Regions from separate parts of the Kitasatospora sp. NPDC097643 genome, predicted to be linked through region 4. Evidence: riboswitches for the same ligand, from Rfam matches in the RefSeq annotation. Region 4 holds a riboswitch; each other region holds the start of a gene.
What was found. Region 4 has a riboswitch for cobalamin ahead of nicT (Nickel transporter NicT). Riboswitches for the same ligand answer to the same signal wherever they lie in the genome.
Positions count from the first base shown of each region.

Region 1: it holds a riboswitch for cobalamin, as region 4 does, so the genes downstream of both, metE (5-methyltetrahydropteroyltriglutamate--homocysteine S-methyltransferase) here and nicT (Nickel transporter NicT) in region 4, are expected to answer to the same signal.
Region 2: it holds a riboswitch for cobalamin, as region 4 does, so the genes downstream of both, ABTY15_RS07470 (cobalamin biosynthesis protein) here and nicT (Nickel transporter NicT) in region 4, are expected to answer to the same signal.
Region 3: it holds a riboswitch for cobalamin, as region 4 does, so the genes downstream of both, ABTY15_RS04225 (ribonucleoside-diphosphate reductase subunit alpha) here and nicT (Nickel transporter NicT) in region 4, are expected to answer to the same signal.

Region 1 covers NZ_JBEOSA010000045.1:34,038-41,567, forward strand. Annotated here, with positions in the region: gene aceB (malate synthase A) at 1-978, shown strand, start outside; gene ABTY15_RS25685 (3-hydroxybutyryl-CoA dehydrogenase) at 1,017-1,883, shown strand; gene metE (5-methyltetrahydropteroyltriglutamate--homocysteine S-methyltransferase) at 2,102-4,417, opposite strand; cobalamin riboswitch at 4,581-4,802, opposite strand; gene ABTY15_RS25695 (methyltransferase domain-containing protein) at 4,908-5,666, opposite strand; gene ABTY15_RS25700 (hypothetical protein) at 5,729-6,073, opposite strand; gene ABTY15_RS25705 (hypothetical protein) at 6,070-6,705, opposite strand; gene ABTY15_RS25710 (hypothetical protein) at 6,799-7,245, shown strand; gene ABTY15_RS25715 (class I SAM-dependent methyltransferase) at 7,242-7,530, shown strand, end outside.
Region 2 covers NZ_JBEOSA010000007.1:129,075-136,604, reverse strand. Annotated here, with positions in the region: gene ABTY15_RS07485 (hypothetical protein) at 1-200, opposite strand, end outside; gene ABTY15_RS07480 (alpha/beta hydrolase) at 1,014-2,144, opposite strand; gene ABTY15_RS07475 (helix-turn-helix domain-containing protein) at 2,311-3,024, opposite strand; cobalamin riboswitch at 3,277-3,405, shown strand; gene ABTY15_RS07470 (cobalamin biosynthesis protein) at 3,521-4,510, shown strand; gene ABTY15_RS07465 (cobyric acid synthase) at 4,507-6,021, shown strand; gene ABTY15_RS07460 (putative cobaltochelatase) at 6,018-7,530, shown strand, end outside.
Region 3 covers NZ_JBEOSA010000004.1:8,678-16,207, forward strand. Annotated here, with positions in the region: gene ABTY15_RS04220 (ribonucleotide-diphosphate reductase subunit beta) at 1-164, opposite strand, end outside; gene ABTY15_RS04225 (ribonucleoside-diphosphate reductase subunit alpha) at 164-2,563, opposite strand; cobalamin riboswitch at 2,754-2,883, opposite strand; gene ABTY15_RS04230 (glycosyltransferase family 39 protein) at 3,073-4,716, opposite strand; gene ABTY15_RS04235 (glycoside hydrolase family 26 protein) at 4,716-5,807, opposite strand; gene ABTY15_RS04240 (glycosyltransferase family 2 protein) at 5,813-7,231, opposite strand.
Region 4 covers NZ_JBEOSA010000055.1:42,724-50,253, reverse strand. Annotated here, with positions in the region: gene ABTY15_RS29010 (CDP-glycerol glycerophosphotransferase family protein) at 1-1,480, opposite strand, end outside; gene ABTY15_RS29005 (ArsR/SmtB family transcription factor) at 1,536-1,931, opposite strand; cobalamin riboswitch at 2,014-2,220, shown strand; gene nicT (Nickel transporter NicT) at 2,254-3,369, shown strand; gene ABTY15_RS28995 (EamA family transporter) at 3,377-4,225, opposite strand; gene ABTY15_RS28990 (helix-turn-helix domain-containing protein) at 4,400-4,972, shown strand; gene rpmG (50S ribosomal protein L33) at 5,036-5,200, opposite strand; gene ABTY15_RS28980 (M24 family metallopeptidase) at 5,411-6,517, shown strand; gene efp (elongation factor P) at 6,594-7,157, shown strand; gene nusB (transcription antitermination factor NusB) at 7,162-7,530, shown strand, end outside.

The DNA.
Region 1 (7,530 bases), on a different contig from region 4:
CTGGAGAACCACCTGGAAGCCCGGCTCTGGAACGAGGTCTTCACCTTCGCCCAGGCCGAGTTGGGCATCCCGCACGGCACCATCCGCGCCACCGTCCTGATCGAGACCATCACCGCCGCCTTCGAGATGGACGAGATCCTCTACGAGCTGCGCGACCACGCCGCCGGGTTGAATGCCGGCCGCTGGGACTACCTGTTCAGTCTGATCAAGAACTTCGCCCAGCACGGTCCGCGGTTCGTCCTGCCGGACCGCGCTTCCCTCACCATGACGCAGCCCTTCATGCGGGCGTACACCGACCTGCTGGTGCGCACCTGCCACCGCCGCGGCGCCCACGCCATCGGCGGCATGGCCGCCGCCATCCCGCAGCGCGACCCGAAGGCCAACGCCGTCGCGCTGACGAAGGTCCGTGCCGACAAGGAGCGGGAGGCCGGCGACGGCTTCGACGGCTCCTGGGTCGCCCACCCCGGCCTGGTCGCCACCTGCCGCACCGCCTTCGACGCCGTCCTCGGCGACCGCCCGAACCAGCTCGACCGGAGCCGCGAGGACGTCGAGGTCACCGCCGCCGACCTGCTCGGCGTCCACCGGCTGACCGTCGGTCTGCCGAGCGAGCAGGGCCTGCGCTCCAACGTCGCCGTCGCCCTGCGCTATCTGACGGCCTGGCTGGGCGGCTCCGGCGCCGTCGCCGTGTTCGGGCTGATGGAGGACGTCGCCACCGCCGAGATCGCCCGCTGCCAGATCTGGCAGTGGCAGCACCACTGCTCCCGGCTGACCGGCGGCTCGCTCGTCACTCCGGACATGGTGCGGCGCCTGATCGACCGCGAGCGCGCAGACCTGCTCGCGGACGGCACCGATCCGGCGCTGGTGGACGACGCGGTGCGGATCCTGGAGGAGACCGCGCTCGGCGCCGACCTGCCCGCCTTCCTCACCACCGAGGCCTACGCCCGCCACCTCGTGCACACGACCGCCCCGGTGGCCTGACCCGTGCCGACCCGCATCAGCTCTGAAGGGGCAACCGCATGAACGACATCCGCCGCGTGGCCGTCGTCGGCGCCGGGCAGATGGGCTCCGGCATCGCCGAGGTCTTCGCCCGCGCCGGGCTGGACACCGTCGTCTGCGAGGCCGGCCGGGACGCCCTGCGCGCGGCCCGCGCCCGCATCGACCGCTCCCTGCACCGCGCCGTCGACCGGGGCCGGATCACCGAGCAGCAGCGCACCGACGCCTGGGCCCACCTGCTGTTCGCCGACGACCTGGAGGCGCTCGCCGACCGTCAGCTCGTCGTCGAGGCGGTCGTCGAGGACGAACGGGTCAAGACCGAGGTGCTCACCATCCTGGACAAGGTGCTGGTCGCCGAGGACGCCGTGCTGGCCACCAACACCTCGGCCATCCCCGTCACCCGCCTCGGCATCACCACCGGCCGCGCCTCCCAGGTTCTGGGCCTGCACTTCTTCAACCCGGCCCCGGTGATGCCGCTGGTGGAGCTGGTGTCCTCGCTGCACACCGCGCCGACCGTACTGGACCGGGTGGAGGCCTTCGCGACGAACGTCCTCGGCAAGCGCGTCGTCCACTCCCGGGACCGCGCGGGCTTCCTCGTCAACGCCCTGCTCGTGCCGTACCTGCTGTCCGCGATCCGGATGGCCGAGGCCGGGCACGCCAGCCCCGAGGACATCGACGCCGGCATGGTCCACGGCTGCGCCCACCCGATGGGCCCGCTCCAACTCGCCGACCTGATCGGCCTGGACACCGTCGAGGCGATCGCCCGGTCGATGTACGACGAGTACAAGGAGCCGCTCTTCGCACCGCCCCCGCTGCTCTCCCGCATGGTCGAGGCCGGCCTCCTCGGCCGCAAGACCGGTCGCGGCTTCCACACCCACCGGGCAGCCTGACCGAGCACGCCTCGCCAGTGGCCCGGCCCCGTCACACGGGCCGGGCCACCGTCACATCCGCGAACGGGAACGGCGCGGCGCTGGCCTCCTGCTCATCTGTGACCCTCTCGGTCACGACGGCGGCCGACCTCCACGGCGAGATCCTCGACGAAGGGCGGGCCACCGGGGCAGGCACGGTGCGTGTCACCGTGCCTGCCCCTTGATCCCATGTCAGCGTGTCAGCCGGCGAGTTCCTCGCGCAGGTGGCGAGCGGCGGCGACCAGGCTGTCCAGGGAGACGCGGGTCTCCGGCCAGGCGCGGGTCTTCAGCCCGCAGTCGGGGTTGACCCAGAGCCGCTCGGCCGGGATCGCGGCGAGGCCGGCGCGCAGCAGGGCGACCGCCTCCTCGGTGCTCGGGACGCGCGGGGAGTGGATATCCCAGACGCCCGGGCCGACCTCGCGCGGGTAGCCGGCCGCGGCCAGTTCGCCGGCGACCTCCATGTGGGAGCGGGCGGCCTCCAGGGAGATGACGTCCGCGTCGAGGTCGTCGATCGCCGTCATGATCGCGCCGAACTCGGCGTAGCACATGTGGGTGTGGATCTGGGTGTCGGCGCGGACGCTGGAGGTGGCGAGGCGGAAGGCCTCGGTGGCCCAGTCCAGGTAGGCGGGGCGCCCGGCGGCCCGCAGCGGGAGGGTCTCGCGCAGGGCCGGCTCGTCCACCTGGACGACCGCGGCACCCGCGGCCTCCAGGTCGGTGACCTCGTCGCGCAGCGCGAGGGCGACCTGGCGGGCGGTGTCGGCGAGCGGCTGGTCGTCACGGACGAAGGACCAGGCGAGCATGGTGACCGGGCCGGTGAGCATGCCCTTGACCGGGCGGTCGGTCAGGCCCTGGGCGTAGCGGAACCAGTCCACCGTCATCGGGTGCGACCGGGAGATGTCCCCGGCGAGGACCGGCGGCCGCACGTACCGGGTGCCGTAGGACTGCACCCAGCCGTGCCGGGTGGCCAGGTAGCCGGTGAGCTGCTCGGCGAAGTACTGGACCATGTCGTTGCGTTCGGGCTCGCCGTGCACCAGCACGTCCAGTCCGGCCTTCTCCTGGTAGGCGATGACCTCGCGGACCTCGGCCTCCATCCGCTCGCGGTACGCCTCCGCACCGATCCGACCCGCCGTCAGATCAGCTCGGGCGATGCGCAGTTCGCCGGTCTGCGGGAAGGAGCCGATGGTGGTGGTCGGCAGCAGCGGCAGGCCGAGCCGGGCGCGCTGGGCCTCGGCCCTGACAGGGTAGGGCTGGGCCCGGCGGGCGTCGTCCGCGGTGACGGCGGCGGCGCGGGCCCGGACGGCCGGGTCGCGGGTGATCGGCGAGTGGGCTCGGGAGGCCAGGTCGGCGCGGTTCGCGGCGAGTTCGGCGGTGATCGCGCCGGTGCCCTCGCGCAGGCCGCGGGCCAGCAGTGCCGTCTCGGCGGCCTTCTGCCTGGCGAAGGCCAGCCAGCGGGCGATCTGCGGATCGATGTCGCGTTCGAGCGTGGCGTCGATCGGCACGTGCAGGAGGGAGCAGGACTGGGCGACGTCGACCCGGTCGGCGAGGCCGAGCAGGGTCGCCAGGGTGGCCAGTGACTTCTCCAGGTCATTGATCCAGACGTTGCGCCCGTCGATCACCCCGGCCACCAGCCGCTTGCCGGGCAGCCCGCCGACGGCGGCGAGGTCGTCCAGGTTGGCGGCGGCCGGGCCCGTGAAGTCCAGTGCCAGGCCCTCGACCGGGGCCTTGGCGAGCACCGGCAGGGCGTCACCGAGGCGATCGAAGTAGCTCGCGACCAGCAGCTGCGGCCGGTCGGCGAGCGCCCCGAGGTCGCGGTAGGCGCGGGCCGCGGCACCCAGTTCGGCCGGGGTGCGGTCCTGCACCAAGGCGGGTTCGTCCAACTGGACCCAGGTGGCTCCGGCGGCCTTGAGGTCGGCGAGCAACTGCGCGTAAACGGGCAGCAGCCGGTCCAGCAACGTGATCGGCTGGAAGTCCTCGTCCACACCGGGCGCCGGCTTGGCGAGCAGCAGGTAGGTGACGGGGCCGACCAGTACGGGCCGGGCGTCGTGGCCGAGCGCCAGGGCCTCCCTGAGCTCGCCGACCGCCTTGGCCGGGCTCGCCGCGAAGACCGTGTCCGGCCCCAACTCCGGGACCAGATAGTGGTAGTTGGTGTCGAACCACTTGGTCATCTCCAGCGGCGCCACCTCCTGGGTGCCGCGCGCCATGGCGAAGTACCCGTCCAGCGCGTCGGCCTCGACCGCGTCCCGGTGCCGGGCCGGGATCGCGCCGACGGCGACCGTGGTGTCCAGCACGTGGTCGTACAGCGAGAAGTCACCGGTCGGGACCTCCTCGATGCCGGAGTCGGCGAGCTGCCGCCAGTTCGCACGGCGCAGGTCGGCGGCCGTGGCCAGCAGCGCCCCGGCAGTGACCGTGCCCTTCCAGTACCCCTCGATGGCCTTCTTGAGCTCCCGGCCCCGGCCCTGGCGGGGGTAGCCGTACGCGGTGGCGAGGGTTGCCGCGGCTGCGGACTTCGTGGTCAAGGGACTCTCCTTCGCGAGTCTTTCTCCTCAAGTACCCGGGGACGGGAGGAGGGCGCGAAGGGATGACGAACCGGACGGCGGCCGCCGTGGACATGCGTGCCTGATCCGCCTGGTGTGGTCGCCGACCCGCCCTCGAGGTCACCGGATATCCGCGCGCGGATGGTCCGCGGGCGGGCAGCGGGCAGGTCTTCGGACTCGCGGGCACGCCCACCCTGTGAAGGGCGGACACCTACTGGCCGTCGCTTCCCAGGCCCGGTCGGGCCCAGTGCGTATGACGGCGGTCGTTCCCGCTCACCGCTGCGGGGCAGTCCCGGATTCCCACCGGGTTCCCTCTTGCGACGCGCCTGCCTGGCGGACAGGGCGAACCAGCTGCCCGGTCAGCTTAGGGGCAGGCAACGCGAACTGACGCGGAAACCACGAAACGCGTCCGCGTGACCCGGCCGACGGTCAGGTGCGCGTCGAGGTGTCGGGCGTGCGCGGCAGGGTCGATCTACCTGCGCGCCTCGATCAGGAAGCGGGCCGAGTGCGCGACGAACGGGCCCTGGGTGCGGATCTGCTCGTCGAGCTCGCGCAGCCGCTCCCGGTACGCGTCGACGGTGAAGCCCGGCACCATCCAGATCACCTTGCGCAGGAAGTACACCACCGCGCCGATGTCGAAGAACTCCATCCGCAGCCGCTCCGAGCGCAGGTCCACCACCTCCAGCCCGGCGGCCCGCGCGTCCGCGCTCTCGATCTCGGGGCGGCGGCCCTCGCGGGCCTCGGGCAGCGGGCCGAGGAAGTACTCCACCAGCTCGAAGACGGAGGCCGGCCCGACGTGCTGGGCGAAGTAGCTGCCGCCCGGCCGCAGCACCCGGGCGATCTCCGCCCACCAGGGCTTCACCGGGTGCCGGCTGCTGACCAGGTCAAAGGCCGCGTCGGCGAACGGCAGCGGCGGCTCGTCCGCGGCCGCCACCACGACCGCGCCCAGCGGGTGCAGCAGCCCGGTGGCGCGCGCCACGTTCGGCGGCCAGGACTCGGTGGCGGCCATCGTGCGCGGCATCCCGCCGGCCCGTACCGCCCCGGCCAGCACCTCGCCGCCGCCCGTCTGCAGGTCCAGCGCCGCCTCGACGTGCGCCAGGCGTTCGCCCAGCAGCCGCTGGTAGCCCCAGGACGGGCGCTGTTCGGTGGCGCGCCCGTCCAGCCAGGAGAAGTCCCAGCCGTCCACGGACGCCGCCTCGGCCTCGGCGATCAGTTCCTCGAAGGTGCGCATGCCCGCATCATGGTGCCGTCGCGCCCGCCCGGCCACCCGTTTTTCTCCCCGGAGCGGCCGCCTCAACCGCCTCCGTACCGCAGCACCGTTCCCACGACCACGGCCAGACTGCCCGCCGCGATCAGGCCGCTCGCCGGCTCCGTGCCTGCGCCGTCCGCCTCGAAGGCCACCAGCACACCCGGCGGCTCGCCGCACTGCCGCTCGACCAGCCTTCGCTCCTGCGGCGTCGGCGCGCGGAACACCGGATCCTGGAAGGCCGCCGGGCAGCGGACGTACAGCGGGTCGGCGAACACCAGCTCCAGGCCGTGGTGGTACGCCAGGTCGTAACCGGCGGCCAGCCTCAGCTCGCCCGGGCACCACGACCAGACGTCCCAGTCCCACCAGGAGCCCTGGGGCAGGTCGATCACACCGGCCACCCGGCCCGGCTGGGCGGTGCCTCCGCGATGCGCGGATGGCGGACGGCCTCCAGCTCGCCGTCGGCCAGCAGGTCCGCGATCAGCGCCTCCGAGCCGAACACCTCGGTGGCGCTCAGGTCCCAGTCGGAGAGGACGAACCAGGAACGGTCCAGCGGCCACCAGTGGGCGGGGAACGCCAGACCGGTCGAGCGGGCCGGTCCCCGGCAGGCGTCGTGGTGCGCCACCGCCTCCGCCAGCCGGCCCCGGTGCGCCGGGACCGGATCCCCCAGGTCCTCGATCGCCGCCTGCGCCCAGTAGCACTCCGTCGCCGGGCCCTCGGCGCTGTGCCGGGCCAGGATCTGCACCAGCCGCTCCAGGCACGCCCGGTCGGGCTCGCCGCTGTCCGGGTAGTCGACGCCGTCCGGCCGCACCCCGGGGCCGAACACCCGCGTCGACAGGGTGGACGGCCAGTCCGCGAGCCGTCGGCCGGACTCCGCCAGCACATCGGCCCAGCGCACCCGCTCCCCGCCCACGTACATCGAGTGCAACACCCAGCAGTGGTCCGCGAAGCCGTCCTCCGGCCCGCCCGGCTCGTACCCCAGCACGGCGTCGCCCGCCTCCAGCAGCGGCCGCATCCCGCCCAACGGATCATCCTCCCGCAACCGCTCCACGCCGCACCACCCGTCCGCTCGGAAAACCACTGTCCAGCCCATCTTGAGCTCCGCGAGGATAGCGCCATGACGAACCGGACGATCCCGTCGGAGGGTGAGCAGACCGAGGCCTACGGCCTCTGCCTGGTCGCCAACGTCGCGCAGGAGACGGCGCACGGGCCGGACGGCCTCGACCTCCAGCGCGGCCTGCGACACTTCGCACCAGGCGCCAAGCTGTGGATCGCCGTGCCCCGCTGGGACTTCGGTGACGGACAGGTGATCGTGGCCGGCCGACACCGGGGCAACGGCCGCCGCTACGTCACCCTCGTCACCAACCTGCGCCACCTGGAGAACTTCCGCGTCCAGGGCGTCTACAGCCCCGCCCTGCTGCGCGCCCTGACCCGCGAGGCGGGCAGCCACGCCGACGCCCACGGGCTCTGGCCGGAGGAATGGGCCGAGCAGCTCGCGGCCTCGTGCAACCTGCGGAGGCTCAGAGCCCGCGTCCCCTCACCCGTGGAGTCCTCGACGCCATGACCCACTCCTCCTCCGGCGTCGGTCGGTTCTACGACGCGTTCGCGGCCGGGTACCACCTCCTCTACCCGGACTGGAACGCCTCCGTCGCCCGGCAGGGCGCCGCCCTCGACGCCCTGATCCGCAGCCGACTCGGGGACGAGCCCTCCCACGCGACCTCCCGAACGCCCTCCGAAGCACCCCTCGACGCACCCCTCGACGTGCTCGACTGCGCCTGCGGCATCGGCACCCAGGCGATCGGGCTCGCCGCCCGGGGCCACCGGGTCACCGGCACCGACCTCAGCCCGG
Region 2 (7,530 bases), on a different contig from region 4:
GCCTGCCCCCACGCCTTGGCGGCGGCGCCGACCGTCATGGCCAGCGCCCGGCCCGCGGCACGGGCGTCCTCGGGGAGCAGCTCGCCGCGCTTGTCGACCTCCTCCAGATCCCCGGCCCAGCGGGCGATCCGGACGGCGTCCACCAGCATCCGGCGGGCCAGCGGCGCCAGCTCGGCGGGGGCGGGGAAGCCGTCCGGCACGGGAACCCGGCCTCGACCGGGCGCCGGGGCCGGCCCTCGCCGGCGGGGTACGCCGGGCCCTCCAGACCTCGCGCCGGCGGGCCGGTGGGCCGTACCGGGCAGACGGGTCACCGTCGCACCGGTACCGATCGTCGGCTGGAGCGGGGCATCACGGTCGCGCGGGTTCCGAGACGTCACGTCGAGCAGTCTTCCCCTTGCACCGGCCTTCTGTCACATCCGGTTGGCCGTACGCCCGGGCCGCCGGTGGCGGCACCTCCGCAAGATCGGGCAACAGAGGCAAACCGCCTGGCCGGAAACGTATGGCGGGCACATGCCAGGCCGAGTCGGGGCCGGATCCACCTCTCACGCTGGCGCACCGGCTGGTCACCCTCCGTGTCCAAAACGTGCCTCGGGCTCTCTGCTCCGGGGAGGCGGGATGGGCGGCCCGCCCACCCGTGGCGCCCCGGTACGGGCCTCACCGGCCGGCCCCGCCGGGGAGGCGGGACGGGCTGCCCGGCTGGATACGCCACCGCAGGCTTCTCCCGCCCGCCCCGCCGGACAGGCCGGGGCGGGCGGACACCCGAGACACCCACAGACACCCACACCACCCGACCCAACCAACCCACAGCCGCCACCCCCACGTGGGCCGCGCCTGCCCGCCCCCGCCGGGGAGGCGGGGGCGGGCAGAAGGGCGGGAGGCAGGGAGTGAGGGGTGGGGCCGGGTTGGGGGCTCGGGCAGAGGTGGGGGTGGGAGCCGGGCCAGGGCGGAAGCCGGGGCCTGGGACCTGGGAGCCGGGCCCCGGGCGGGCGTCGGGGCCGGGGCCCGGGTGGGGGTCAGAGGAGCGGGGTGAGCCAGCGGCGGAGGAGTTCGGTGTAGGGGGCGGGGGCGGAGTTCCAGAGGGCGGCGTGGTCGGCGCCGGGGAAGGGGTGGAGGCTTACCACGTCGGGGCGGGCGGTGGCGAGGTGTTCGGCCGCGGCGAAGGGGGCGAGCGGGTCGTCGGGGCTGTGCAGGAGGAGGGTGGGGACGCGCAGGTCGGTGCCTTCGGCGATGCGGGTGAAGTCGGCCAGGTCGACGCCGGTGCGGCCGGCCGCGGCGAGGGCGCCGAGTTCGGCGGCGGCGCCGGTGTAGCCGGCCCGGGTGGCGCCGCGGCGGGCGGTGGCGGGGAGGTCGAGGACAGGTGAGTCGAGGACGATCCCCCTGATCGCGTGAGCCCAGGCGGAGCGGGCCGCCGTCTGTAGGACCATGGTGGCGCCGAGGGACCAGCCGTACAGGACGACCCGGCCGGCGCCGCTGTCGAGGGCGAGTCGGACGGCCGCCTCGACGTCGCGCCATTCGGTCTCGCCGAAGTGGCTGAGCCCGTCCGGGGAGGCGGGGGCGCCGTGGTCGCCGCGGTAGGTGACGGCGAGGGCGGGCAGGGCGAGCCGGTCGAGGACGGGCAGGACGGGGAGGGTCTGCTGCCGGTCGGCGCCGGGGCCGTGCACCAGGATCACCCAGGTGCCGCGTTTGCCGTCGAGGTACCAGGCGGGAAGGGCGCCGAGTTCGCCGTCGACGGTGGTCTCGGTGTAGCGGAGGCCGAGGGCCTCGGTGGGGTCGCCGAGGTGGACCCAGGGGGTGAAGCGGACCTCGGTGCCGGCGGCGAGGGTGCCCCGGTCGGCGCGGACGAGGCGGCGGGTGACGCCCTGCTCGTCGCTGTGCAGGATGTCCTCGACGACGGCGTGGCCGCCACCCTCCCATTCGACGGCCCAGCGGCCGGGGCGCAGGCTGGCCGCGCGCGGGGTGAAGGTGAGCCGCCCGGCACCCAGGCTCTGGATCAGGACGGGTCCGGATCCGGTTCCGGTTCCGGACTCCTTGACGGCGGTCCCCGGGTGGACGATCCGTTCGGAGGCCCGGCGGCCGATGACCAGGATGGCGGCTCCGGCGCCGACGGCGGCGGCCGCCACGACGGCCGCGGTTCCCCAACGCATATCGCTTCCCCGCTCTGTTCGGCGGCCCCGCTCTGGTGGTGGCGGACCGGACGGCGTTCGATCACCAGTTCACCGGCGGGCCGGGCGGCGGGCCACCGGGCTGGGCCGTCCGGGTCACGACGGGGGAACGACCGGACCACGACCAGGGGGACGACCGGACCGCGACTCAGACCGGGATGTCGGTCTGGGCCCGGCCGAGGAGTTCCCAGAACCGTTCGGCGAGCGACTGCTCCCGTGCCGGTTCGGGCCGGGCGGCGGGCGCCGGGGAGCCCCAGCCGCCGGCGCCCCAGTGGGAGGAGACCTGGTTCTCCTGCTGGAGCACCGTCAGGACGGCGGCGAGGTCGTCCTGGTGCACCGGCACGATCCGGGCGACGGCCCGGAGCTGGGCCTGCCAGCGGCCGTCGACGCACTGGCGCAGCCGCTGGTCGAGGGCCTCGCGACGGCCCGTCACCTCGACGAGCTCGCTCAGCCGCAGACCGAGCACCTGGGCGAGGGCGTGGGTCTGGTCCTCGTCGCCGTCCCACTTCCCGGTGAGTTCGGCCTGCTGGTAGGTGGCCAGGCCGACGCCGATGCGACGGGCGGCAGCCTCCTGGCCGAGTTCGCGGGCGACCCGGTGGTCGCGCAGCCGGGCCGGGCGGACGCCCATGAGCTGGGCGGCCGGGCACCAGAGCGCCCGGGCGAGGGCGATGAACTCCTCCTCGGTGGGGCGCAGCTCGCCGCTCTCCCAGGCGAGGACGTGGTGGGGCAGCAGCCGGACGCCGTGGGCGGCCATGCCCTCGGCGACCTGCTCGGGGGTCAGGCCGAGGCCGGCCCGGTGGGCGCGGGCGGCCGCGGGCGAGAACGGCACCGGCGGCAGGGCGGGGGGCTGTCTGCGTCGCATGGGAACGAACGGTAGGTGCCGGTGGACGGGGGCCCCAGCCGCCGAACACACGAAGCGGCCCTGGAGGTTCCTCCGGACGGCTGGACGATCGCACAGGGTGTCATGCCCCTGCGGGCGCAGGGATCGGAGGTAGTGACGGGGCGGATCCGGCCCGCCGGCGGGCGCCCATCGTGTGACCAACCCCTCCGTGACCTCGGTTGACTCCCGGTTCGGGCGCGTGATGGGATCCTGGGGCCAAACGGAGGCATGCAGAGGAAGCCGGTGCGAGTCCGGCGCGGTCCCGCCACTGTCACCGGGGAGCACGTTCGGACGATGCCACGGCGGGCCGTCAGATGCCGCTGGAAGGCCCGGGGGTGCGTCGGACCCGGAAGCCAGGAGACTCTCGCCCCCGCTACGTCGAGCCAGGGCGCGGACCCTGAGTGAGGACACGCACGCGATGCAGGCTGCCCGGACCGGGCCCGCTACTCGACGCCCGAGCCGCTGGGCCGCGCGCTCGTTGACCGCAGCACGCCCGCTGACCGCCGCACGCCCGCTGGTCGGCGCCGCCGCGTTCGCGCTGGGCGCCGTCGCGGGGGCGCTCGCCGACGCCCGCTTCGCCGATCCCCGCCGCGGCCACCCGGTGGCCGTCTTCGGCAGCGCCGCGGGCAGGCTGGAACGACGGATCTGGCGGGACGACCGGGCGACCGGCGCCGCGTACACGGCGCTGTGCGTGGGCGCGGTCGCGGCCGGGGCCGTCGCCCTGGAGCGGACGGTGGGCCGGCGCCCGCTGGGCCGGGCCGCGCTGGCGGCCGCCGCGACCTGGACGGTGCTCGGCGGCACCTCGCTGACCCGGGAGGCCCGCACCATCGGCCGTTCCCTCGCCGCGGGCGACCTCGCGGCCGCGCGCGAGCGGCTGCCGCACCTGTGCGGACGGGACCCGAGCGCGCTGGACGAGCAGCAGATCGCCCGCGCCGTCGTCGAGTCGGTGGCCGAGAACACCGCCGACGCCGTGGTGAACGCGCTGACCTGGGGCGCCCTGGCGGGCACGCCCGGGCTGCTGGCGTTCCGCGCCGTGAACACCCTGGACGCGATGGTCGGCCACCGCTCACCGCGCTACGCCCGGTTCGGCTGGGCCTCGGCCCGGCTGGACGACGTGGCGGGCTGGCCGGGCGCCCGGCTGACCGCGCTGCTGACGGTGGCCGCCGCGCCCGAGCCGCGGACGGCCTGGCGGGTCTGGCGGCGGGACGGCTCGGCGCACCCCAGCCCGAACGCGGGCCAGGCGGAGTCGGCCTTCGCCGGCGCGGTCGGGGTCCGGCTGGGCGGGACGTTGAATTACGGGGAGCGGGTCGAGCACCGGCCCGTCCTGGGCGCGGAGCTGCGGCCGGTGACGGTGGACGACATCGAGCGGGCCTGCACGCTCTCCCGGCGGGTGGGTGCGCTGGCGCTGGGTACGACGGTCGCGGGGCACCTGGCGATCCGGGCGTTGATGAGGAGGGGCAAGGCGTGACGAATGCGCTGCTGGTCGCCGGGACGACCTCGGACGCGGGCAAGAGCGTGGTCACCGCGGGCATCTGCCGCTGGCTGGCGCGGCAGGGGGTGAGCGTCGCGCCGTTCAAGGCGCAGAACATGTCGCTGAACTCCTTCGTCACCGCCGACGGCGCCGAGATCGGCCGGGCCCAGGCGATGCAGGCGCAGGCCGCCCGGGTGGAGCCGGAGGCGGCGATGAACCCGGTGCTGCTCAAGCCGGGCGCGGACGGCCGCAGCCAGGTGGTGCTGCTGGGCCGGCCGGTCGCCGAGGTCGGCGCGCTGGACTACCGCGAGCGCAAGCCCGTCCTGCTGGAGCGGGCGCTGGAGTGCCTGGCGGACCTGCGCCGCCGGTTCGACGTGGTGGTCTGCGAGGGCGCCGGCTCGCCCGCCGAGATCAACCTGCGGGACCGGGACATCGCCAACATGGGCCTGGCCACCGCGGCCGGCCTGCCGGTGGTGGTGGTCGGCGACATCGACCGGGGCGGCGTGTTCGCGGCGATGTACGGGACGCTGGCGCTGCTGTCGGCGGAGGACCAGCGGCACGTGGCGGGCTGGTTCGTCAACAAGTTCCGAGGCGACGCGCGGCTGCTGGCGCCCGGGCTGGACATGCTGCACGACCTGACCGGCCGTCCGGTGCTCGGCACCCTGCCGATGCTGCCGGGGCTGTGGCTGGACGCCGAGGACTCGCTGGACCTGACCACCGTGGTGGACCGTGCCGAGGGGCGCGGGCCGCTCGGGGCGGACGTGCTCCGGGTGGCCGTGGTGCGCTTCCCCCGGCTGTCCAACTTCACCGACGTGGACGCGCTGGCGCAGGAGCCGGGCGTGCTGGTGCGCTGGGCCACCCGGCCGGAGGAGCTGGCCGACGCCGACCTGGTGGTACTGCCCGGCACCCGGGCCACCGTGGCGGACCTCGCCTGGCTGCGCGAGCGCGGGCTGGAGCCGGCGCTGAAGGCGCGGGCGGCGGCCGGGCTGCCGATCCTCGGGGTCTGCGGCGGCTACCAGATGCTGGCGCGCGGGATCGTCGACGAGGTGGAGTCGAAGGCGGGTGAGGTCTCCGCGCTCGGACTGCTGCCGACGCACGTCCGCTTCGGCGCCGAGAAGGTGCTCGGGCGGCCGGTCGGCGAGGCCTTCGGGCAGCGGGTGGTGGGGTACGAGATCCATCACGGGGTCGTCGCCGTGGAGGGCGGGGAGCCGTTCCTGGACGGCTGCCGGGTCGGCTCGGTCTGGGGCACGACCTGGCACGGCGCGCTGGAGAACGACGGGTTCCGCCGTGAACTCCTGCGCGAGGTCGCCGGGTTGGCCGGCCGGGCGTTCGTCCCGGCGCCGGACACCTCGTTCGCCGAGGCCCGCGAGGCCCGCCTGGACCGGCTCGGCGACCTGATCGAGGAACACGCGGACACCGACGCGCTGTGGAAGCTGATCGAGGGCGGGGTGCCGGCGGCCGGATCGCTGCCGTTCCTGGCGCCCGGGGCACCTGGGGAGAATGCATGAGTGACGTCCGCTATCCGTTCACCGCGATCGTCGGCATGGCCGACCTGCGGCTCGGGCTGCTGCTGAACGCGGTCTCGCCGGCCGTGGGCGGCGTGCTGGTGCGCGGCGAGAAGGGCACCGCGAAGTCGACCATGGTGCGCGCGCTGGCCGGGCTGCTGCCGTCCATCGCCGCCGTCGACGGCTGCCGGTTCGCCTGCGACCCGGCCGCGCCGGACCCGCAGTGCCCGGACGGGCCGCACCTGACCCCGGACGGCCACGCGGCTCCGGAGAGCCATCAACGGCCCTCCCAGCTGGTCGAGTTGCCCGTCGGTGTGGCCGAGGACCGGATCGTCGGCTCGCTCGACCTGGAGCGGGCGCTCGCCGAGGGCGTGAAGGCGTACGAGCCCGGGCTGCTGGCCAAGGCGCACCGGGGCGTGCTGTACATCGACGAGGTGAACCTGCTCCAGGACCACGTGGTGGACCTGCTGCTGGACGCCGCCGCGATGGGCCGCTCGTACGTCGAGCGCGAGGGTGTGTCGGTGCGGCACGCCGCCCGCTTCCTGCTGGTCGGCACGATGAACCCGGAGGAGGGCGAGCTGCGGCCGCAGCTGCTCGACCGCTTCGGCCTGACCGTCGAGATCGCCGCCACCCGGGATCCGGCCGAGCGCGCCGAGGTGGTCCGCCGCCGGCTCGGCTACGACGCCGATCCGACCGGCTTCGCCGCGCGGTACGCCGAGGACGAGCGGGCGCTCGCCGAACACATCACCGCCGCACGGGAGTTGCTGCCCAAGGTGGAGCTTACCGAGGTGGCGCTGCGTCAGATCACCGCCGTCTGCGCGGCGTTCGAGGTGGACGGGCTGCGCGCGGACATCGTGATGGCGCGCACGGCGGTGGCGCTGGCCGCCTGGGCCGGGCGCACGGAGGTGCTGGAGGAGGACGTCCGCAAGGCCGCCCAGCTGGCGCTGCCGCACCGGCGCCGGCGCAACCCCTTCGACGCCCCGGGGCTGGACGAGGAGCAGCTGGACCGGACTCTGGAGGAGCACGCGCAGAGCGAGCCGGAGCCCGAGCCCTCGCCGGAGCCGGAGCCGGAGCCGGAGGACGGTCCCGAGGGCGGCCCGGAGGGCGACGGGCCCGACGGGGACGGCGACGGCGACGGTCCTGACGGCGGCGGACCCGACGGCGGCGGCCCGGACGGCGGCGGGGCGCCCGAGCCGTCCGCCGGGCCGGAGGCCTCCGCGCCCTCCGACGCCGCCGAGGAGCCCGCACCGCAGCCCGTACCGGACCAACACCCCTCCCCTGCACGGGAGTCGGCGCCGGTCGCGGCCGGCGATCCGTACCGGACGAAGCTGTTCACCGTACGCGGCACCGGCCACGGCGCACAGGGCCGCCGCTCCCCCGCCGAGACCGACGGCGGGCACACCATCCGCGCCCGGCGCCCGCAGGGCACGCTCAGCCGGCTGCACCTGACCGCCACCCTCCAGGCCGCCGCGCCGCACCAGGTGGCGCGCGGGCGCGCCACCCGGGCGCTGG
Region 3 (7,530 bases), on a different contig from region 4:
TTCGCCAGGTCGGCGACGTCCGAGTGCAGGTCCACCTCCTCCACGGTCCAGGTGTTCTTGATCGCGTCCCGGTACCGGTCGTAGAACGACGGGTAGCGCATCGGGCGCAGGGTCAGCTCGAAGCCGGGGTCGAGCAGCATCTTGCGGTCTTCGGACTGGGGCATTACTGGCAGGCCTCGCAGGACTCGGGGTTCTCCAGGGAGCAGGCGATGGCGTCCTGTTCGGCCTGGGTCATGGTGGGGGCGGGAACCGGCACGGCGGTGCGGGCGGCGCCCGACGCGGCCTGGGCGATCCGGGTGGCCGGGCGCGAGCGCAGGTAGTAGGTGGTCTTGAGACCGACCTTCCACGCGTACGCGTACATCGAGCTGAGCTTGCCGATGGTCGGCGCCGCCATGAACAGGTTCAGCGACTGGCTCTGGTCCAGGTACGGCATGCGCGCCGCGGCCAGGTCGATCAGCGCGCGCTGCGGCAGCTCCCAGGCCGTCCGGTACAGCGAACGGACCTCCTCCGGCAGCCAGGTGAACTCCTGGACGGAGCCGTTGGCGTCGCGCAGCGCGTCGCGGGTCTGCTGGTCCCAGACGCCGAGCTCCTTGAGCTCGCGCACCAGGTACGGGTTGACCTGGAGGAACTCGCCGCTCAGCGTCTCGCGCTTGAACAGGTTGGACACCTGCGGCTCGATGCACTCGTACACACCGGCGATCGACGCAATCGTGGCCGTCGGCGCGATGGCCAGCAGCAGCGAGTTGCGCAGGCCGGTCTCGGCGATCCGGACCCGCAGCGCTGCCCAGCGGTCGGCCCACTGCGGCGCGGCGGACGGGAAGTGGTCGATGTGCAGCTCGCCGCGGGCCGCGCGGGTCTCGCCGTACGCCTCGTGGCGACCGAGCTGCTCGGCCAGGTCGGCGGAGCGCTCGTACGCGGTGAGCATGATGCGCTCGGCGATGAGGGTGGAGAGAGCCTTCGCCTCGGCGGAGTCGAAGTCGATCCGCAGCTTGAAGAAGACGTCCTGGAGGCCCATCACGCCGAGGCCCACCGGCCGCCAGCGCGAGTTGGAGGTGCCCGCCTCAACCGTCGGGTAGAAGTTGATGTCCACCACGCGGTCGAGGAAGGTCACGGCGGTCCGCACGGTGGCGTCCAGCCGCTCCCAGTCCATCGCGCCGAGCAGGTCCGCAGCCGAAGCCCCGTCAGCCACGTGCGCACCGAGGTTGACCGACCCCAGGTTGCAGACGGCGGTCTCGGAGTCGTCGGTGACCTCCAGGATCTCGGTGCACAGGTTGGACGAGTGCACCGTGCGACCCGGCAGCGCGGTCTGGTTGGCGGCCCGGTTGGAGGCGTCCTTGAAGGTCATCCAGCCGTTGCCGGTCTGCGCGAGGGTGCGCATCATCCGGGCGTACAGGGTCTGCGCCGGGATGGTGCGGACGGCCTTGCCGGCCAGCTCGGCCTTGCGGTACGCCTCGTCGAAGTCGGCGCCCCACAGGTCGACCAGCTCGGGCACGTCGGCCGGGGAGAACAGCGACCAGTCGGCGTTGGCGTTGACCCGGCGCATGAACTCGTCCGGGATCCAGTGCGCCAGGTTGAGGTTGTGGGTGCGCCGCGCCTCCTCACCGGTGTTGTCGCGCAGCTCCAGGAACTCCTCGATGTCGGCGTGCCAGGTCTCCAGGTAGACGCAGGCCGCGCCCTTGCGGCGGCCGCCCTGGTTGACGGCGGCGACCGAGGAGTCGAGGGTGCGCAGGAACGGCACGATGCCGTTGGACTTGCCGTTGGTGCCGCGGATCAGGCTGCCGCGCGAGCGGATGCGCGAGTAGGACAGGCCGATGCCGCCGGCGTGCTTGGACAGCCGGGCGATCTGCGCGTACCGGTTGTAGATCGAGTCGAGGTTGTCCAGCGGCGAGTCGAGCAGGTAGCAGCTGGACATCTGCGGGTGCCGGGTGCCGGAGTTGAACAGGGTCGGCGAGGAGGTCAGGTACTCCAGCCGGCTCATCAGGCGGTACAGCTCGGCGACCTCGGCCACGGACTGCTCGGTGTCGCCGACTGCCAGGCCACAGGCGACGCGGAGCAGGAAGTGCTGCGGGGTCTCGACGACCTTGCGGGTGATCGGGTGGCGCAGCAGGTAGCGGGACTGCACGGTGCGCAGGCCGAAGTACTCGAAGCGGTCGTCGCCCTGCGGGTCGATCAGCGCGTCGAGGGCGGCGGCGTGCTTGGCGACGAAGGCGGCGGTGGTGTCGCCGATCAGGCCCTCGGCGTGGCCGACGGCGATCGAGGCGGCGAAGGACACCGCGCCCTGGCTGTTCGCCTCGTCCACGATCTCCAGGGCGAGCAGGCGGGCGGCGAGCTTCGAGTACTGGGGGTCCTCGGCGATCATCGACGCGGCGGCGTCCACGGCCAGCCCGCGCAGCTCGGCGAAGTCCGAGCCGGCGTGGCGGCCGCGCAGCGCGGCGGCGGCGACATGGCCGGGGTCCACCTGGGGGAGATCGACGCTGCGGTCGGTGAGCAGCCGCAGCAGCGCGCCGCCGGGGTCGGAGACCGTCGGGTCGGCGGGGGCGGTACCGGAACCCTGGGTGGGCAGGGTGGCTGAGGCAGCGGTGGTCAAGGCGCTCTCTCCTGGCGGCGATCGGCGGCGGTGATCGGGGCACCGGACCGTTCGGGGCAGGGGAGCATGGCGCGAACGCGGAGCGCGTCGCGCGACGGTGGCATCCCCGGCCCGCCCGCGAGGCCCGGAAGGTACTGCTCGTGCTGGCGCGGCCTCTGCGGGAGGGCCGGGTGGCACGCCGTCGGCAGGTACTCGGACTCGCGGGCTCGGCCTGGTGGGCCGCCCGCACACCGCTGCGGGGCAGTCCCGGACTCCCACCGGGTTCCCCTGCGTCGACAGCAGGAGTGAGCATACATGTAGTGGCGAGGGACTGCGGCGGCACCATATGTAGTGGCTGCCGTGTCGAGTGCCGAGGCCGGTCCGGCGGGCTGTCAGGCCTTCAGACCGGCCCGGTCAGCCCTTCAGGCGGGCCTGGGTCGGCCCTTCAGGCGGGCCTGGGCCAGCCCTTCAGGCAGGCCCGGGCCGGCCCTTCGGACCGGCCCCGGTCAGTACTTCAGGTAGACCCGGTAGGTGCTGGAGTCGCCCGTCGGGGAGGTGAACTGGGCGATCAGCCGGTAGTGCCCGGCGGTGGCCAGCGCGGCCGTCAGAGCCCGGTCCGTGGCGCTCGGCGCGGTGCTGTCGAGGACGACCATGGCGTACTGGCCGTCCCGGATCGCGGCCGCGCTGCCCTCGTCGCCGTGGTGCTGGACCCCGGCGGCGTCCCGGTAGTCGGTGCCGTGCCGCGCCGGGACCCACTGCCCGGGCGCGCCGACGGCGACCAGGTAGTAGTCGGCGAGCCCGTCGACCTCGGTGAGGTAGCGGCCCTGCGGGGTGGAGTGCAGCCGCAGCACCGCGAGCAGCCGGCCGGAGTCGGGGCCGCTCTGGTAGCGCAGGGAGGACTGTTCGAGGCCGAGCGCGAGCAGCGCGACCCAGACCAGGATGCCCAGCTGGGGGTGGCGGAAGTGCGCGCCGACCAGCCGGGTCAGCCCCATCCCGGCGACCGGGGTGGCGAGCAGCAGCCCGTACCCGAGGTGCCGGAACATCGTCTGGGAGGTGCCGAGCCCCAGGTGGACGGCCGGGACGAGCAGCGCGGTGGCGGTCAGGGCCAGGCCCAGCAGTGCGCGCTGGGCCCGGGTGGCGGTGAGGCCGCCGTTCTCGGGCGACTCGTTCAGCTGCTCGCGCCGGACGTAGGCGATCGCGCCGGCCACCGCGAGGACGGTGAACAGGCCGCCCCACTGGGCGACGTACAGCAGGGTCTCGCCGAACGGGCGGGCGGCGTGGCCGAGCCCGGGGGACCAGGTCAGGACGTCGTCCAGCAGGCCGAAGGGCAGCAGGGCGCCGGCCGTGGCGGCGGCCAGCAGCAGACCGCGCAGCAGGGCCGGGCCGAGCCGCCGGTGCGGCCAGGCGGTGGCCACGGCCAGCACCAGCAGGGCGGGCAGCGCGAACACGGCCGAGTAGGCGACCGCGGCGGCCAGGGCGGCGGCCGGGGCGGCGAGCAGGACCAGGGCCACCGGGCGGCGGGCGGTGAACACCACCGTCCAGGCCGCCAGGGCGACCAGGAGCACGGCGAGCGCCTCGGGGGCGGCGTAGTAGCCGACCACGACGGTGGACTGCACGACCGCGTACGCGGCGATGCCGCAGATGGCGACCCGCTCGTTGAAGAGCCGGCGGGTGAGCGAGTACAGGAGCACCGTGGTGACCAGGGCGAAGGCGAGGCTGAGCGTCCGGGCGCCGAAGACGCCGCCGGCGTTGGCGGCCGCCCCGGCCAGCGGCGGGTAGAGCCAGGGCGAGCCGGCGATCCGGTCGACCAGGTCGGTGGTCACGGTGGCGCCGTCGAGCAGGTGGGAGAGCTGCTGGCGGCCGGCCACCATCGCCACCGCCTCGTCGGGGTGCGCGGCGGCCAGCAGGCGCAGCGACAGCGCGGCCTGGACGGTCAGCACGGCGGCCAGCAGGCCGCGGGCGATCCAGCGGCGGCGGGGGCTGGGGGCCGGGTCCCAGCCGATCGCGGCGACCTCGGGGATGGTGTACGGCGCCAGCTCGACGGCCTGGTCGTCGGGCTCGGGGGCGGCGGGTACGGGCTCGTCGTCGGGGTGGACGTCGGCGGCCGCGGCGGGGGAGAAGGCGGGGGAGAACTCGGGCTCGGTGGTCATCATGGGTTCCGGATGTCGAAGCCGTAGCGGGGGTCTGCCACGCGGTGCTTGAAGGCGGCGAGGGTCTCCGGGACGGCCTCGATGCGCCAGTCCGCCCGCTTGACGATGTTGAACCAGATGAAGCCGATGACGTCGTCGTGCGCCTCCAGCCCGGAGAACAGCTGGTCGATGTCCGCGAGCTGGCGCTTGCCCTGTTCGGAGGCGGTCTCGCTGATGAAGAAGGGCTTCTTGGTGAAGGCGCGGATCTCGGCCATCGTGGGCCCGTACAGGGTGTCGAAGGTCTTCGGGCCGTAGCGGGTGAAGTAGCCGGTCATGCCGGCCCAGTCCACGTAGGTGTCGCCCGGGTAGTACGGCGCGAGCCGGGTGTTGGGCGCGGGGTCGGTGATGTTCGGGCTCCAGACCCAGATGACGTTGGTGGCGCCGGCCTTGTCGAAGATGTCGTGGACGTGGCGCCAGGCCGCGACGAAGTCGGCGGCGTTGGAGGCCTGCCGGCCCCACGGGTACCAGTCGCCGTTCATCTCGTGCGCGATGCTGATGGCGATGGGCTGGTCGAGCCGGGCGACGGCCTTGGCGACGCCGCGCACGTAGTCGTCGGTGTCGCCGGCAGCGATGTCGGCGAGCGAGTGCGAGTACGGCTCCCAGGCCATGAAGGGCAGCGCCCCGGCGTCGTAGATCCGGCGGGCCCCGGCGGTGTCGAAGCCGCCCTCCCAGTGGGCGTAGAAGGCCAGCACGTTCGGCTGCTTGCCGATCGTGGTGGTGTAGCCGGGCAGCGCGTCCATCGTCGCGGGGACGTTCGGCAGCGCGGCGCCCAGGTACTTGTGCTCGGGCTTGAGCAGCGGGGTCACGTCGTACGGGACGCCGGTCGGGGCGGGCTTGGGCTTGGGCGCCTGGGTCTGCGCCTGGCCGAGGGTGCCGCCGGCGGCCTTGGACCCGGACGGCACGGGCTGAGTGGACGGCGCGGCGGGCACCGCCGCCATCGCCTCGAAGCCCGGGTCGGCCGGCCCGCAGGCGGTGGCGAGCAGCAGCGCGGCGGTGAGCAGCGGGAGCCGCAGCCGGCGGAGCCGGGCGGCCCGTCGGGGGTGGGCGGGCATGGTGATCACGCAGCTTCCGTGGGGCGCGGCTGGACCAGGACCCGGCCGACGATGGTGGCGTAGAAGAGGCCGGACGCGAGGACGAGCGCGAAGTTCAGCGGGCCCATGGTGAGCATGCGCCAGATGCTGAGGCCGACCCAGAGCACGGCCGTCCCGCCGCCCCAGGCGATCATGGCGGTCCAGAACCGCCGGGTGCGGTTCTTCTTCGCCCCGCTGGAGCCGGTCGGCTGCCAGGCCATCCGGTTGCGGCGCAGGATGTCCCAGATGGCGAAGACGTGCGCCCAGCCGTACATCATGCGGGCGGCCCAGGCCTCCAGCCGGTACGGGTTGCGGTGCCAGAGCGGGAAGACGACGGTCGCGTAGAGCAGGCCGGGCAGTACCAGCAGGGTGTTCTGCCAGTGGATGAGGTCGGGCCTGGTCAGCACCAGCACAATGGGGATGAGCGGGGAGACGAGGGTGAACAGGGCCGTGTGGATGTAGTAGAAGAACCCGGACAGGTAGCAGGCCCGGGTGACCGGCTTCAGCTTGGTCTCCCAGAACTTCCGGCTGCCGAGCAGGCTCATCGACCCGGTGCACCAGCGGTACTGCTGGTTGAAGAAGGCGCCGATGTTGTCCGGGCAGACGCCGGTCGCCAGGGCGATCGGGACGTACTGGAGGTCCCAGCCGAGGCGGCGCAGGTCGAAGCCGGTGTGCACGTCCTCGGAGTGCCCGATCAGCGTGGTGCCGCCGTTCTGCTCCAGCGCCGCCCGTCGGTACACGGCGCAGCTGCCCACGCAGATCGCGCCGTCGTTGCGCTGCCGGGAGACCTGGACGGTCCGGTAGAAGAGCTCCTGGACGGCGCCGGCGCCGCGCTCGATCCAGTTCTGGGTGTCGAGGATGCGGAAGAACTGGGGAGATTGGACGATGCCGAGCTTCGGGTCGGCCGCCATGTAGGGGAGCAGCTCGTTCAGCAGGTCCGGCCGGGGCGCGAAGTCGGCGTCCAGGATGAGGATGTACTCGCTGTCGGAGTTGCGGAAGCCGAACTGCAGGTTGCCGGCCTTCTTGAACCAGCCGAGCTTGTTGCGGGTGCCGTACACGAACTCGAAGTCCACGGCCATCTGGGCGAGTTGGGCGCTGTTGCTGTCGTCCAGGACGTACGGCGTCACCTCGCCCGGGTACTGGTCGCGCAGCCGGGCGACGTGCGTCCAGGTGTTGTGCAGGACCTCGATCGGTTCGCCGGCGACCGGCAGGAAGATGTCGACGGTCGGGTAGTGCTCGGGCTGCCAGCCCTTCACCAGCGCGCGGTGGGCGGCGAGGTCGAAGGTCTCGTTGAAGCCGTGCACCCACCGGGATATCAGGTAGTACACGATGGTGAAGGCCAGCGGCGGGATGAAGACCCAGAACCACGGCGTCGCGTGGAACAGGCCGATCTCACTGGCCACCATGCAGCCGAAGCTGATGAGCGAGAAGCAGGTCAGCACCCAGAGCCGGCTGCGGGCGTAGGAGTACTTCTCGGTGTTGTCGGGCGGCTGCGGCAGCAGGCTCCACTGGTTGCGGGCGGCCGGATCCCGGCGGCTCCGGCGGCGTGAGCCCGGTGCCCGTTCGCTGCCCGCGAGTCGGGTGCCCTCGGCGACACTCACGTGACTCCACTTCCCCCGAAACCGTGTTGACCCCGTTTGTCCCCGCGCAGCAGCCGGTTCCGAATCACTGTGCGAGGGATGCCAGGATGGTACGGGACGGCCTG
Region 4 (7,530 bases):
TGCGCAACCGGAGGAGGTGGCGGGCCGGGCCGAGGGCGGCCACCGCGACGGCGAGGCCGGGGAGTTCGGCGGCGGTGTCGACGAGCCAGCGTGCGGCGGGGCGCTCGGCGTGCGCCTCGGTGCGGGCGAGGACCTCGGCGGTGTAGCGCAGGGCGTCGCCGGGGTACTCGTCGGCGAGCGCGTGGAAGCCGCGCGGGGTGTGGTCGTTCGGGTCGAAGGGGTAGCGCCGCAGGCTGACCTCGGTGCCCTCGCTCTTGCCCTCGACGTCGTAGGCCGTGGGCCGGTCGGTGCTGCCGGGGCGCGGGTCGGGCCTGGGGTAGGGCGGCAGGAGCGGCTCGTCGGTGGGTTCGTCCAGCCGGTCCAGGAAGGAGTAGAGCAACGGGCGCAGCACCCGGGCGGATTCGCCGCGCCGGGCGAGCGAACGGTCGGTGATCCCGCGCAGGTCGGCCGGGTCCTGGGCGAGGGCCAGTTCGAGCTGGGCGGCGAGGTCGCCGTCGGGGTCGAGCACGGGTGCGGCCTGGCCGAAGGCGTGGCTGGGGGAGTGCGGGTCGAGTTCGGCGGCGCCGGTGGCGACGAGCACGGTGGGCCGTTGCAGGGCGGCGCCGTAGACGGAGACCGAGCCGTGGTCGCCGATCAGGCAGTCGGCGGCGACCAGGGCGGCCTGCCAGCCCTGGTGGGGCGGGATCAGGCGCAGGCCCATCCGGCGGGCGCTGTCGAGCAGGGCCTCGGGGTCGTGCCGGCTCCAGATGTTGGGGTGCAGGACGACGGCCACGGTGTACTCGTCGGCGGGGAGCCGGCGGACCAGGCGTTGCGGCAGGTCGGGGTGGCGGCCGAATAACGAGTGCTCGCTCCAGGTGGAGTTGACGACGACGAGCCGTCGGCCGTCGACGGCGCCGAGCGCGGCGCGGTAGGCGTCGCGGGAGCGGTGGCTGCGCAGCATCCGGTCGAAGCACGGGTCGCCGACCACCCGGGCGACGTCCACGGCCTCGGGGCAGGAGACCCGCAGGCGGTCCAGCTGCTCGGGGTGGGAGAGGCCGAGGACGTCCACGAACACCCGCCCGCGGTGGGTGAGTTCGTTGCGGGAGAGGCCGGCGGCGCTGACCGTGTCGCCGGTGGACTCGGTCACCAGCCGGTTGTAGCCGGCGCCGTGCGGGAGGACGACCAGGCGGGCGTCCAGGCGGTGCATGGAGGAGTGGACGGCGCAGGCGACGGCCAGGTCGAAGCGGTGCCGGACGGCGTCCTCCCAGTCCAGCACGGTGAAGCCGGGCAGTCCGCGGACGTAGTCGTCCAGGGCGCGGTCGGCGAAGGCGGAGCCGGGGTTGACGGTGAAGTACCGGGCGATGCCGTCGGGGTTCAGCAGGGTGAGGACGTCCAGGACGCGGGTGGCCGAGGTGAGGGTGCGGGCGACCGCCAGCACGCGGGCCTTGACCGGTCGGGTGTTCCAACGGTCGGCGGGCCAGGCGTGGGGGCGGGACGGCACACCATGATCGTACTCATCCGGGGTGCCGCCCCGGGGTGCGTTTCCCGAGTGTCGGTCAGCCGGCCGCCGCGGTGGGCCCGGTGACCGGCTCGTGGTGTTCGGCGGCGGTGCACTCGTCCAGCAGGGGGCGCATGGCCTCGTCCACGAGCCGGTAGCGCACCACTCGTCCGTCCTTGTCGCCGGTGACCACGCCGGCCGTGCGCAGCAGCCGCAGCGCCTGGGAGACGGCGGGGTCGCGCATGCCGGTGGCGACGGCGAGGTCGGTGACGGCGAGCGGGCCGGCCCGGTGCAGCGCGAGCAGCAGGGCCAGCCGGCCGGGGTCGGCGAGCAGGGAGAACCGCTCGGACCAGGACCGGACGTGCGCGGTGTCGCCGATGGCGGCGATGGCCTCGCAGACCCGGTGCCCGTCGATGGTGCGGTGGTCCGCGCGGTCGGCCGGTACGAGATGCATGGGGACATTCTTGCAGGCCAGGGGCTGTGATCCTGAACACCTGCGCAGGTGTGCAGCCTTGCACCGGCCTGCTCCGCACCCCTACGGTGTTGCCCGCCGTGGTGCTCGGGAAGACCGGTGACGGACCCTCAGGGGTCCCAGTCCGGAGCGGCCCTCGCCACTGTGACCGGGGCCATCGGCAGCGATGGAGTCCGTCCGTACCCACGACGCCACTGGGCGCCTCGCGCGCCTGGGAAGGCGGGTACGGATCCCCGGGAGCCAGGAGACCGGCCACGGCATCTCACGACCGTCTTTCCACGAGGTGCTGGAGCGTGATCCCGAGATGACCCTGCCCGAAACCGCGGCCCCCACGGCCGCGGCGACGTCGTCCGTCCTGCCGTCCTTCCGCTGGAAGCGCGAGGACACCCTCCGCACGGCCGGGTTGATGGGGGTGATCCTGGCCATGCACGTGGTGGCCTTCGGGACGCTCATCTTCCTGGTCGCGCCCCGGAACTACGCGGTGGGTACCCAGGTCTTCGGGGTGGGCCTGGGTATCACCGCGTACACCCTCGGTATGCGGCACGCCTTCGACGCCGACCACATCGCGGTGATCGACAACACCACCCGCAAGCTGATGGCGGACGGCAAGCGGCCGGTCTCGGTGGGCTTCTGGTTCGCCCTCGGACACTCCTCGATGGTGGTCATCATGGCCGCCCTGGTGGCGGGCGGCGCTCAGCTGGCCGACACCCTGATGGACGACGAGTCGACCACGCACAAGTGGCTCGGCATGATCGGCACCAGCACCTCCGGCGTCTTCCTCTACCTGATCGGCGCGCTCAACCTGGCCGCGCTGCTGGGCATCCTGAAGGTGTTCCGGGCGATGCGGGCCGGGCAGTACGACGAGGCGGAGCTGGAGCAGCACCTCGACTCGCGCGGCTTCATGGCCCGGGTGCTGAACCGGGCGACGAAGTCGATCACCCGGCCGGGGCAGATGTTCCCGGTGGGCATGGTGCTCGGCCTGGGCTTCGACACCGCGACCGAGGTCACCCTGATGGTGATGGCCGGTTCGGGCGCGGCCTCCGGGCTGCCCTGGTACGCGATCGCCTGCCTGCCGCTGCTGTTCGCGGCCGGGATGAGCCTGTTCGACACGCTGGACGGGACGTTCATGAACTTCGCCTACCAGTGGGCGTTCTCCAACCCGGTGCGGAAGGTCTACTACAACCTGACCATCACCGGGCTGTCGATCGCGGTGGCGTTCATCATCGGCACCATCGAGCTGGTCACCGTGCTGCACGAAAAGCTCGGTCTGAGCGACCCGGTCAGCGGCTGGATCGCGGACATCTCGCTGGACAACGTCGGCTACGCGATCGCCGGGCTGTTCGTGGTGGTCTGGGCGGTGGCGATCGGCTACTGGAAGCTGGCCGGGGTCGAGAAGCGCTGGGCGCCGGCCGAGCAGTGACCGTCGGTCAGGAGGCGGCGAGCAGCAGTGTCCCCGCCACGGCGAGCCCGGCGCCGACCACCTGGACCGGGCGCAACCGCTCCTTGAGCACCCCGCGCGCCATCAGTGCGGTGACCACGGGGTAGAGCGAGGCGAGCACGGCGGCGGCGGCCGCCGAGCCGCCGTTCGAGGCCAGCGCGTAGACGCCGTTGGCGGCGACGTCGGCCAGGCCGACCGCGGTGAGGGCGGGCAGCCCGGCCCGCAGCCGGGGCAGCAGGCCGGCGGGCCGCGCGCCGCGCAGCGTGACCAGCAGCGTGGTGCCGCCGACGGCGACGTTGCAGAGCCGCTGGACGCAGAGCGCGAGCAGCAGCCCGCCGGTGGTGGCGTGGGCGATCAGCGCCATGCACGAGCCGAAGCCGAAGGCGGCGCCCAGGGTGAGCAGCAGCGCCTTGCGGGCGGCCGTCGGACCGCCGCGCTCGGGCCCGGCGGCCAGCACCACACCGGCCAGGGCCACCGCGATCCCGGCGAGCTGGGGCAGGCCGGGCCGGTCGCCGAGCGCGAGCCCGACGCCGACCGGCACCGCGATGCCGACGGTGGTCAGCGGGGAGACCACGCCCATCGGCCCGAGTGCCAGCGCCCGGTAGAAGGCGAGGATGGCGAACGGGCCGATCACCCCGGCGGCGACGGCGTACCAGAGGGCGGGGGAGGCGTCGGTCCAGCTGCCGGTGGCGAGCACGGCGAGCAGCAGGACGGCGGCCGCCATCAGTTGGGAGACGACCACCACGGTGAGCGCGGGCAGCCGCCGGGCGAGCACGCCGCCGCCGAAGTCGGCCACGCCCCAGAGCAGGCTGGCACTGAGGGCGAGGACGGCGGTCACCGGAGCGCGCCGGCAGGGCAGGGGGGAAGTGAGGACAGCACAATGCACTCCGCAGTACAGTCGGGTGGACTTTGTTGCCGGGATGGCAGCGTAGTGCACTGAACTGAACTTATCGAACAAGATTTTGCACTTTGCCGTGACCATTTCGCACCGAGGACTTCAAGGACTGCCCGCGTGCCGGACCCCGATCTCGTCTCCCAGGCCCTCGCCCGGAACCTCCGGAGGCTGCGCGCCGAGCGCGGCCACACCCTGGACGCCCTCGCCGCCCGCTCCGGCGTCAGCCGCGGCATGATCGTCCAGATCGAGCAGGACCGCACCAACCCCAGCGTGGCCACCGTCGTCCGGCTGGCCGACGCGCTCGGCGTCTCGATCGCGCGGCTGCTCGACTACGAGGAGGGGCCGGGGGTGCGGATCGTGCCCGAGGAGCAGGCCGTCCCGCTGTGGACCGGGCCGTCCGGCGGCACCGGCACCCTGCTCAACGGGGTCGAGGCGCCCGGGCCGCTGGAGCTGTGGGCCTGGCGGATGGAGCCCGGCGAAGGGTACTCCGCGGAGGCGCACCCGGTGGGGACGATGGAGATCATCCGGGTCGAGCAGGGGGAGCTGACCCTGGTGCACGGCGAACGCGAGCACGTGGTGCCGGCCGGCAACACCGTCTCCTTCGACGCCGCGCACCCGCACGCCTACCGCAACGCGGGCGGCGCGGTGCTGCGGCTGACCATGGTGGTCTCCGTCCCGCCGCCGCGCTGAGCCTCGAACGCGACGAACGGCGCCGCCCCGGGCTGGGGGTGGCGCCGTTCGCGTGTCCGGGGCTCAGCGCTCCTCGCGGAAGTCGACGTGCCGGCCGGCGACCGGGTCGTACTTGCGCAGGACGATGCGGTCCGGGTCGTTGCGGCGGTTCTTCCGGGTCACGTAGGTGAAGCCGGTGCCGGCGGTGGAGCGGAGCTTGACGACGGGGCGCAGTTCGCTGCGGGCCATGGGTCCTCCCGGGGTGTGCGGTGCTGGTTCGGGGCCGAGCTCGAACCGTACACCGAAATGGATGTCGTTTTCACTTGCCCTCAACGCCGGCTCCGCCGCGGTCATTCCCGGGTGGCGCGCGGGCGTGGGGGAGGGCGTGTGGAGGCGGGAGCGCGCTCAGTCGGGGGCGCTCGGCGGGCGGATCGGGGTGGGGCTTCGTAGGCTCGACGCATGTCTGATGCGTACGCGGGCCGGCGGGAGCGTGTGAGGGAGCACTGCAGTGCGGCCGGGGCCGATGCGGCGCTGATCACCCGGGCCGCGAACGTGCGGTACCTCACCGGCTGCGCGCCCTGCGGCGCCACGCTGCTGCTGACCCGGGAGCGGGTGCTGCTGGCGCTGCCGGACGACCTGCCGCCGGACGACACCGGGGAACACCTGATCGCCGCGGACGTCACGCAGGTCCCGGTGTCGGCCGGGGCGGACACCGCCCTCGCGGCCGCCGCCGCGGCGGCGCGGCTGGGGGTCTCGGACCTGGCGGTGGAGGAGCACGACCTCACCGTCAGTCGGCACCGGGCGGTCGCGGGCCTCGCCGAGGGCGTCCGGCTGGCCGACCTGGGCCAGGTGGTCGAGCGGCTGCGGGTGGTCAAGGACGAGCACGAGATCGCCGACCTGCGGATCGCCGCCGAGATCGCCGACCAGGCGCTCGGCGAGCTGCTGGAGTCGATCCTGGTCGGCCGCACCGAGCGGCACCTGGCGATGGAGCTGGAGCGCCGGATGATCGACCACGGCGCCGACCGGGCGGCCTTCCCGGTGTCCGTCGGCACCGGCAGCCACTCCGGCCAGCCCGCCCACCAGCCGACCGACCGCCGGGTGGAGGAGGGCGACTTCCTCACCGTGGTGATGGGTGCCCAGTACCGCGGCTACGGGGTCTCCACCGCCCGGACCTTCGTGATCGGCGCGGCCCCCGCGCCCTGGCAGGTCGAGCTGCACCGGCTGGTGTTCCGGGCCCAGCGGGCCGGCCGGGAGGCGCTCGGGCCGGGTGTCGAGCAGTGCGTGCCCGACCGGGCCGCGCGGCAGATCCTGGAGGCGGCCGGCCACTCCGAGCTCTCCCCGCACCCGGTGGGGCACGGCATCGGGCTGGAGATCCGGGAGGCGCCGCGCCTCGGTCCGTCGGACATGGGTAAACTGGACAGCCGCGTGCCGGTCACCGTCGGCCCAGGGGTCCACCTCCCGGGCAAGGGCGGCGTCCGGATCGAGGACACGCTCGTCGTGCGCCCCCTTGAGGAGGGCGGGCCCGAGCTGCTCACCATCACCACCAAGGAGCTCCTCGCCCTGTGACCACGGCCCCCGGGCCGTCGGCGGCAGGACGCAACCCTTGGTTCCTTGACAGCTATATCCAGGAGTAAGTGCGCCCGTGGCTTCCACGAACGATCTCAAGAACGGCATGGTCCTCAAGCTCGATGGCGGCAAGCTCTGGTCCGTCGTCGAGTTCCAGCACGTCAAGCCCGGCAAGGGCCCGGCCTTCGTGCGCACCAAGCTCAAGGAGGTCCTGACGGGCAAGGTCGTCGACAAGACCTTCAACGCGGGCACCAAGGTCGAGACCGCCAACGTCGACAAGCGCGGCATGCAGTTCTCGTACAAGGACGGCGAGAACTTCGTGTTCATGGACATGGACACCTACGACCAGCTGACGGTCGAGCCGGCCGTCGTCGGCGACGCCGCCAAGTACCTGCTGGAGGGCTTCGAGGCCCTGGTCGCCACCAACGAGGGCGCCGTGCTGTACATCGAGCTCCCGGCCGCGGTCGAGCTGACCATCGAGCACACCGAGCCGGGCGTCCAGGGCGACCGCTCCACCGGTGGCACCAAGCCGGCCACCCTGGAGACCGGTGCCGAGATCCAGGTGCCGCTCTTCGTCGTGACCGGCGAGAAGGTCAAGGTCGACACCCGCGACGGCAGCTACCTCGGCCGGGTGAAGTAAGTCCGTGTCGGCCGCACGCAGCAAGGCCCGCACTCGGGCCTTCCAGATCCTCTTCGAGGCCGACCACCGCGGGGTCGACCCGCAGCAGGTCCTCGCCGACTGGGTGGCCCGCGCCCGCGAGCCCAAGCCCGACGAGGGCACCCCGCAGGTCGGCGAGTACACGATGGAGCTGATCGAGGGGTACGTCCAGCACGCCCGCCGGATCGACGACCTGATCGAGCAGTACGCGGTGGGCTGGGAGCTCGACCGGATGCCGATCGTGGACCGCAACGTCCTGCGGCTCGGTGCCTACGAGCTGATCTGGGAGGACGGCGTCCCGGACGCGGTCGTCCTGGACGAGGCCGTCGAGATCGCCAAGGAGTTCTCCACGGAC